Regions from separate parts of the Pseudomonas sp. NY11955 genome, predicted to be linked through region 1. Evidence: predicted binding sites of a transcription regulator. Region 1 holds the regulator's gene; the other holds the start of a gene.
The links. Region 1 encodes FliA, which starts transcription of late flagellar genes. Its sites were predicted from a motif close to CTAAAGTTTNNNNNNNNNNNGCCGNTAA; they were not measured.
Positions count from the first base shown of each region.

Region 2: ACNFBR_RS08305 (methyl-accepting chemotaxis protein) is a predicted target of FliA. The motif match lies at 1,885-1,912, and genes of this name have one in related genera.

Region 1 covers NZ_JBLUPS010000015.1:91,055-94,462, forward strand. The annotation lists gene flhF (flagellar biosynthesis protein FlhF) at 1-236, shown strand, start outside; gene fleN (flagellar synthesis regulator FleN) at 330-1,163, shown strand; gene fliA (RNA polymerase sigma factor FliA) at 1,160-1,900, shown strand; gene ACNFBR_RS23775 (chemotaxis response regulator CheY) at 2,008-2,382, shown strand; gene ACNFBR_RS23780 (protein phosphatase CheZ) at 2,403-3,191, shown strand; gene ACNFBR_RS23785 (chemotaxis protein CheA) at 3,204-3,408, shown strand, end outside.
Region 2 covers NZ_JBLUPS010000003.1:528,218-531,625, reverse strand. The annotation lists gene ACNFBR_RS08305 (methyl-accepting chemotaxis protein) at 200-1,825, opposite strand; gene ACNFBR_RS08300 (alpha/beta fold hydrolase) at 1,965-2,855, opposite strand; gene ACNFBR_RS08295 (DUF1835 domain-containing protein) at 3,082-3,408, shown strand, end outside.

The DNA of each region.
Region 1 (3,408 bases):
TGACCAAACTCGATGAAACGGCGAGCCTTGGCGATGTGCTGAGCCTTGCCATCAGTCATGAACTGCCCGTGGCCTACCTGACCGACGGCCCGCGCATTCCTGACGACCTGCACCTGCCACGGGGCCACCAGTTGGTGACCCGGGCGGTGAATGTGCAGCAGCAGGACGAGCCCAGCGAAGAGGCCATGGCCGACATGTTCGCTGATCTCTATCACAACCCACGGCGAGCGGGTTGAGCATGAAGCGTGTGCAAAGTAGCTATGCCAAGGGGCACGCAGAATTGCCCTACGTGTGGCCTGAGTCCCAGCGAGACAAGGTAAAGAACAGACATGGGTAGCATGCATCCCGTACAGGTGATCGCCGTGACCGGTGGCAAAGGTGGCGTCGGCAAGACTAACGTTTCAGTGAACTTGTCCCTGGCGCTGGCCGAGCTTGGCCGCAGGGTCATGCTGCTGGACGCCGACCTGGGCCTGGCCAATGTCGACGTGTTGCTGGGCCTTACGCCCAAACGCACCCTGGCCGATGTCATCGAAGGGCGCTGCGAGCTGCGTGACGTGATGCTGCAGGGGCCCGGCGGTGTGCGCATCGTGCCGGCGGCCTCGGGCACCCAGAGCATGGTGCACCTGGCCCCGGCCCAGCATGCCGGGCTGATCCAGGCGTTCAGCGAAATCGGCGACAACCTCGATGTGCTGGTGATCGATACCGCTGCGGGTATCGGTGACTCGGTGGTCAGCTTCGTTCGCGCCGCCCAGGAAGTGCTGCTGGTGGTGTGTGACGAGCCTACCTCGATCACCGACGCCTACGCCCTGATCAAGCTGCTCAACCGCGATTACGGCATGAATCGTTTCCGCGTGTTGGCCAACATGGCGCAGAGCCCGCAAGAAGGGCGCAACCTGTTCGCCAAGCTGACCAAGGTCACCGACCGCTTCCTTGACGTTGCCCTGCAGTACGTGGGCGCCGTGCCGTACGACGAGTGCGTGCGCAAGGCGGTGCAGAAGCAGCGCGCTGTCTACGAAGCCTTCCCTCGCTCCAAGTGTGCGCTGGCCTTCAAGGCGATTGCGCAGAAGGTCGACAGCTGGCCGCTGCCGGCCAATCCGCGCGGCCACCTGGAGTTCTTCGTCGAGCGCTTGGTGCAACCCACCAGCGCGGGACCCGTGCTATGAACGCCAGCGGCTTCAAGATGTACAGCCGGGCGGCGAAAGACGCCCAGTATGAGCTGATCGAACGCTACGCCCCGCTGGTCAAGCGCATTGCTTACCACTTGCTGGCGCGCTTGCCGGCCAACGTGCAGGTCGAGGACTTGATCCAGGCCGGCATGATCGGCCTGCTGGAAGTGGCCAACAAGTACGACGCCAGCAAGGGCGCCAGCTTTGAAACCTACGCCGGCATCCGTATCCGCGGGGCCATGCTGGACGAGGTGCGCAAAGGCGATTGGGCGCCGCGTTCGGTCCACCGCAACACCCGTATGGTCAGTGACGCGATGCGTGCGGTTGAAGCCAGAACGGGCCGCGACGCTAAAGATCATGAAGTTGCTGCCGAACTCCAATTGAGTCTCGATGATTACTACGGGATCTTGAACGATACCCTGGGCAGCCGCCTGTTCAGCTTCGACGACCTGTTGCAGGACGGCGAGCACGAAGGGCTGCATGAGGATGGCGCCAGTGGCCATGTCGAACCTGCGCGTGGCCTGGAAGACGAGCGCTTCCAGGTTGCCTTGACCGAGGCGATCGCCAACCTGCCGGAGCGCGAGCGCCTGGTGCTGGCGCTGTACTACGACGAAGAGCTGAACCTCAAGGAAATCGGTGAGGTGCTGGGTGTCAGCGAGTCGCGGGTCAGCCAGTTGCACAGCCAGTGTGCCGCGCGTCTGCGCAGCCGCCTGGGGGAATGGCGGGCGCGTTGAGCCCGCTGTCGTTGCAGTCGTTTTCCACGTTGTACCGAATTGAATGAGTGCGTGCTCGGTAGGCCGAGCGCGTTTGAGACTGCTTGGAGGTCTAATTGGACAAGAACATGAAAATCCTCATCGTTGACGACTTTTCGACGATGCGGCGGATCATCAAGAACCTGTTGCGTGACCTGGGCTTCACCAACACCGACGAAGCCGATGACGGCACCACGGCGCTGCCGATGCTGGAAAACGGCCACTACGATTTCCTGGTGACCGACTGGAACATGCCGGGCATGTCCGGCATCGACCTGCTGCGTAAAGTGCGTGCCAGCGACAAGTTGAAAAGCATGCCGGTACTGATGGTGACCGCTGAAGCCAAGCGTGACCAGATCATCGAAGCGGCCCAGGCCGGCGTCAATGGTTACGTGGTCAAGCCGTTCACCGCTCAGGTGCTCAAAGAAAAGATCGAGAAGATCTTCGAACGCGTCAACGGCTGAGTCACGTCAGGGGGCGCGCCATGGATTCATCACAAACGTCTTTGGGCGAGTTCGAATCGACCCTGAAGAAGCATGCCCAGGAGTTGGTCGAAAGCCTGGAGCGGGGCCGTTTCGGCGAGGCGGTGCAGCTGATTCACGAGCTGAACCAGACCCGCGACCGCGGCCTGTACCAGGAAGTCGGCAAGCTGACCCGTGAGCTGCACAGCGCCATCGTCAGCTTCCAGATCGACCCGACCATACCGCAAGCCGAAGAGGTGTCGCAGATTACCGACGCCACCGAGCGCCTGTCGTATGTGGTCAAGCTGACCGAAGGCGCGGCCAACCGCACCATGGACCTGGTCGAGGAAAGCACCCCGGTGCTCAACGACCTGGCCAGCGAGGCCAAGGCCTTGAGTACCGATTGGCAGCGTTTCATGCGCCGCGAAGTGGCTGCGCCGGAATTCCGTGATCTGGTCAAGCGTGTCGACAGTTTCCTGACGCACAGCGCTGAAGGTAACCGCAAGGTCGCCGGCCACCTCAATGACATTTTGCTGGCCCAGGACTATCAGGACCTGACCGGCCAGGTGATCAAGCGCGTTACCAGCCTGGTGACCGAAGTGGAAAGCAACCTGCTGAAACTGGTGCTGATGGCTAGCCAGGTCGACCGTTTTGCGGGCATTCAGCATGACCACGATCAATTGCGCGCAGAAAAAGATCGAGAAAAACATCCGACTCGGGGTGAAGGTCCGCAGATTCATGCCGATAAGCGTGAAGACGTCGTGTCCGGTCAGGACGATGTCGATGATCTGCTGTCCAGCCTGGGTTTTTAAGGAGCACGTTTGATGAGCTTCGGCGCCGATGAAGAAATCCTCCAGGATTTCCTGGTAGAAGCCGGCGAAATTCTTGAGCAACTGTCCGAGCAACTGGTCGAGCTGGAAAGCCGGCCCGACGATGCCGACCTGCTCAATGCGATCTTTCGCGGTTTCCACACTGTAAAAGGGGGCGCCGGCTTCCTTCAGCTGAACGAGCTGGTGGAGTGCTGCCATA
Region 2 (3,408 bases), on a different contig from region 1:
TCAAGTGCCTGACCGGGCCTTGCGGCAGGGGTCAGGCAGCGACTAGATACTGTGTCCATTGAATTCTTCAGTGAATGAAAAAAGGCCCTTCTCTGCGGGCGATCGAACTTTATTCAAGGGTAGTATCGAAGTCAACCCGCCAGGGAAAGTTTAAATAAGTTTCACCTTGTTTTAATGTTCATTGCCATGTGGTGGTATTTCACACGTTGAACCGCCCTACCAACGCCGTCATCTCCCCCACCAGCCCCGACAGCGCCTTGCTCGCCTCGCTGGTTTGCTGGGCGCCCGTCGCCGAATGGTTGGACAGCTCGCGGATGTTCAGCAGGTTGCGGTCCACTTCTCGCGCCACCTGGGCCTGTTCTTCGGCCGCACTGGCAATGACCAGATTGCGCTCGTTGATTTCGCCGATCGCACTGTAGATGCCTTCCAGCACCTGCCCTGAGGCCAGGGTCACATCCAGTGTCGATTGAGCGCGACTGGTACTGGCCTGCATCGAAGCCACCGCCGCTTCGGTCCCTGCTTGCACGCGGCCGATCATCTGCTCGATTTCCTGGGTCGATTGTTGCGTACGGTAGGCCAGCGTGCGCACTTCGTCCGCCACCACCGCAAAGCCGCGTCCAGCCTCACCGGCGCGGGCGGCCTCGATGGCAGCATTGAGCGCCAGCAGGTTGGTTTGCTCGGACACCGAGCGGATCACTTCCAGTACCTTGCCGATATCCCGCACCTGCCCGACCAACTGCTGCAGGTGCGCGCTGCTGGTCTGGATCTCGCGGGTCATGGCTTCGGTGCCGTCGATGTTGTCGCTGACTTGCCGGCGGCTTTGCGCGGCCAACTGGTTGGATTCACTGGTGGTCTGCGAGGTGGTGATGGCATTGCGCGCAACCTCCTCCACGGCCGTGGTCATTTCGGTCACGGCGGTGGCGGCCTGCTCCAGCTCCTGCCCCTGCTGGCGCAGGTTGTTGGCGCTTTGCTCGGTGACCGCGTTCAACGCCGTGGCGGCTGCGTCCAACTGCCGGGCACAGCCGTTGATCTGCCCAAGGGTGTCGCGCTGGCTCTGCTGCATGCGCTGCAGCTCGTGGAACAGCTGGCCGATTTCGTTGCTGCCCTGCCCTTGCACCGACACGCTCAAGTCACCACCGGCAATGCGCTGGAAATGCCGGCCAGCCTCACGCAGCGGGTGCAGCACACGCTGGGCAATGAAGGCCCAGCACAGCGCCGCCAGCACCAAGGTCACCGCCAGCAGCCCCAGGCTCAGCAGTTGCGCCCGGGCCAAGCGCCGGTCGGACTCGAGCATGATCTGCTGACCACGTTCGCTCAATGCGCCAACCAGCTGCTGACGCAGCGCTTGTAGCCGGCCCATGGCATTGCCGGCGTCGCTGTTGACCTTGAAGTACTGCTCCAGCGAGCGCTGGCGGGTTGCATCGCGCTGCCCTGCCACTGCCTTGGCGTAGTCGGCAAAGGTAGCCTGCAGCTCGGTCGCCAAGGTGCGAAGCGCTGGCTCGCGGGCGTTTTCGACAAACGCGTCGACCAGCGCCTGGCTCTTGTCGTTCAGCTCAACCGACAGCGCCATGCGTTTGCTCGCACTTTCGTCATGGCCACCCAGCTGCTCGATGAAACCCGAAGACACATTGGCGCTGGCACGAATCGCCATCAGCAACGCATTGTTCAACCGGTCCGACTGGTGAGCCGTCTGGTCCAGTTCCGTGATCTGCTGGTCGCTACCCACGGCTGCCCACCAGGCACTGGCAGTGGAAAACAGCAGGGTCAGGCTGAACAGCGACAACACCCAGAACATTCCGGTGCGGATCTTGAGGTTGGCAAGCATGCGGGCAGTACTCCTTGTTGGCACCACTTCTGGTCGATGATTCGACGGTGGGTGTGCTGCTATCGGAGGTGCTGGCGCAGGCTTGAGGCGCCGGGATGCGGTTATGGGCGGTAACCGAACAGATGTTGCGCAGCCAACCTCAGCGGTTCAGGAAGTCGGCTACCGCCTCGGCGAATGCTTGTGGTTGGTCCAGCATGATGAAATGGAAGCTGCCATCGATACGCTTGAAGCGGATACCCGGCGTACCGGCATAGGCGTTGGTGAAGGTTGCATCGACGCGGGCTGCGGGTATGCCATACAAGGGGTCATAGGCGTAAACGACTTCTACCGGTGCCCGAATACCGCCAAGCTCCGAACGCAGATCGGTGGTCATCAATTCATACGTGGCATCGGCAACCGTCTGCCGGTCCGAACGCAGCGCCGCCTCGACCAACGCCGGCCTGGCCTCGGCAGACTTGGCCAGCCGGTCGATGGCTGTGCGCTGCATTGCTTGTGCCTGCGCTGCCGGGGCCGCCAGCAGCGCATCGCGAAATGCAGCAGCCTGCGGTGCAGCCGTTTCGGCGTTTGCCGCCGGGTCGATCAATAACGTGTAGAACGGCAGCGCATCGACAACCATCAGCCGCCCGACCCGTTCGGGATGACGAGCGCCAAGCATCAGCGCGACCTCGCCACCCAGCGAATGGCCGATGATGGCCGGCGCCTTCAGGTGCTGGCTGCGGATATAGTCTGCAATGGCCTCGGCCACGGGCGCGGCCACGCGCCCGTCCACGGCGGGCACGGCAGGCGAACCGGCAAAACCGGAAAGCTGCACCAGATGCAGGCGGTGCTGCTCGCGCAGCGTGCTGGCGAGCCCCGCCCATACCTCACGCGATGAGGCCAGGCCCGGGATCAGGATAACGTCCGGCCCGGCGCCTTCGACCTGCACCGAAATGCGTTCGCTTAGCGCAGGCGCTGGCTGGCCGGGTGCGGCCAATGCCGAAGACAGCGACAAGCTGGCCCCGATTGCCGCCAGCAGGGTACGTACGCGCATGTCAGCCACTCCTTTGACTTCTACCGAGAAAAGCCCGCCACTATAAGGCGCGCGGCCAGCCATGGGAAAACTATCGTTTGCATCCCGGGGCGCCGCACCGTTAAAGTCGGGGCCTGGGCGCTGGCTGCGCCTGCGGTCCGCGCGAAGGGGTTGCCCGAGCCATGCATCATCACATTCCCATACCAGCTCCCGGCTTGTCGGCGGACCGAGCCCCAAAGGAGTTGGCATGCCCGCCATCAATGCATCCCGTCACCACGGCCTGCTCGACCTGCCCGCCTTGCGCAAACGCGCCAAGCGCCTGCTGAGCGCCCTGAACGATCACCAGGCCGACGACGCCCGCGAGCAATTGCGCACGCTTGGCCTGCCCGGCCCGGACTACCGGCTTGCCGATACCCAATGGCTGGTGGCCCGCGAAGCCGGCTTTGCCAGTTGGCCAAAGCTCAAGGCACATGCCGATGCCGTGGCCTTTGCCGCACGCCACCCCAGGTTCGTCGCCGATGACGAAGCCGCCGTGCAGCACTGGCGCTGCGGCAACGACATCGCCCACAGCTTG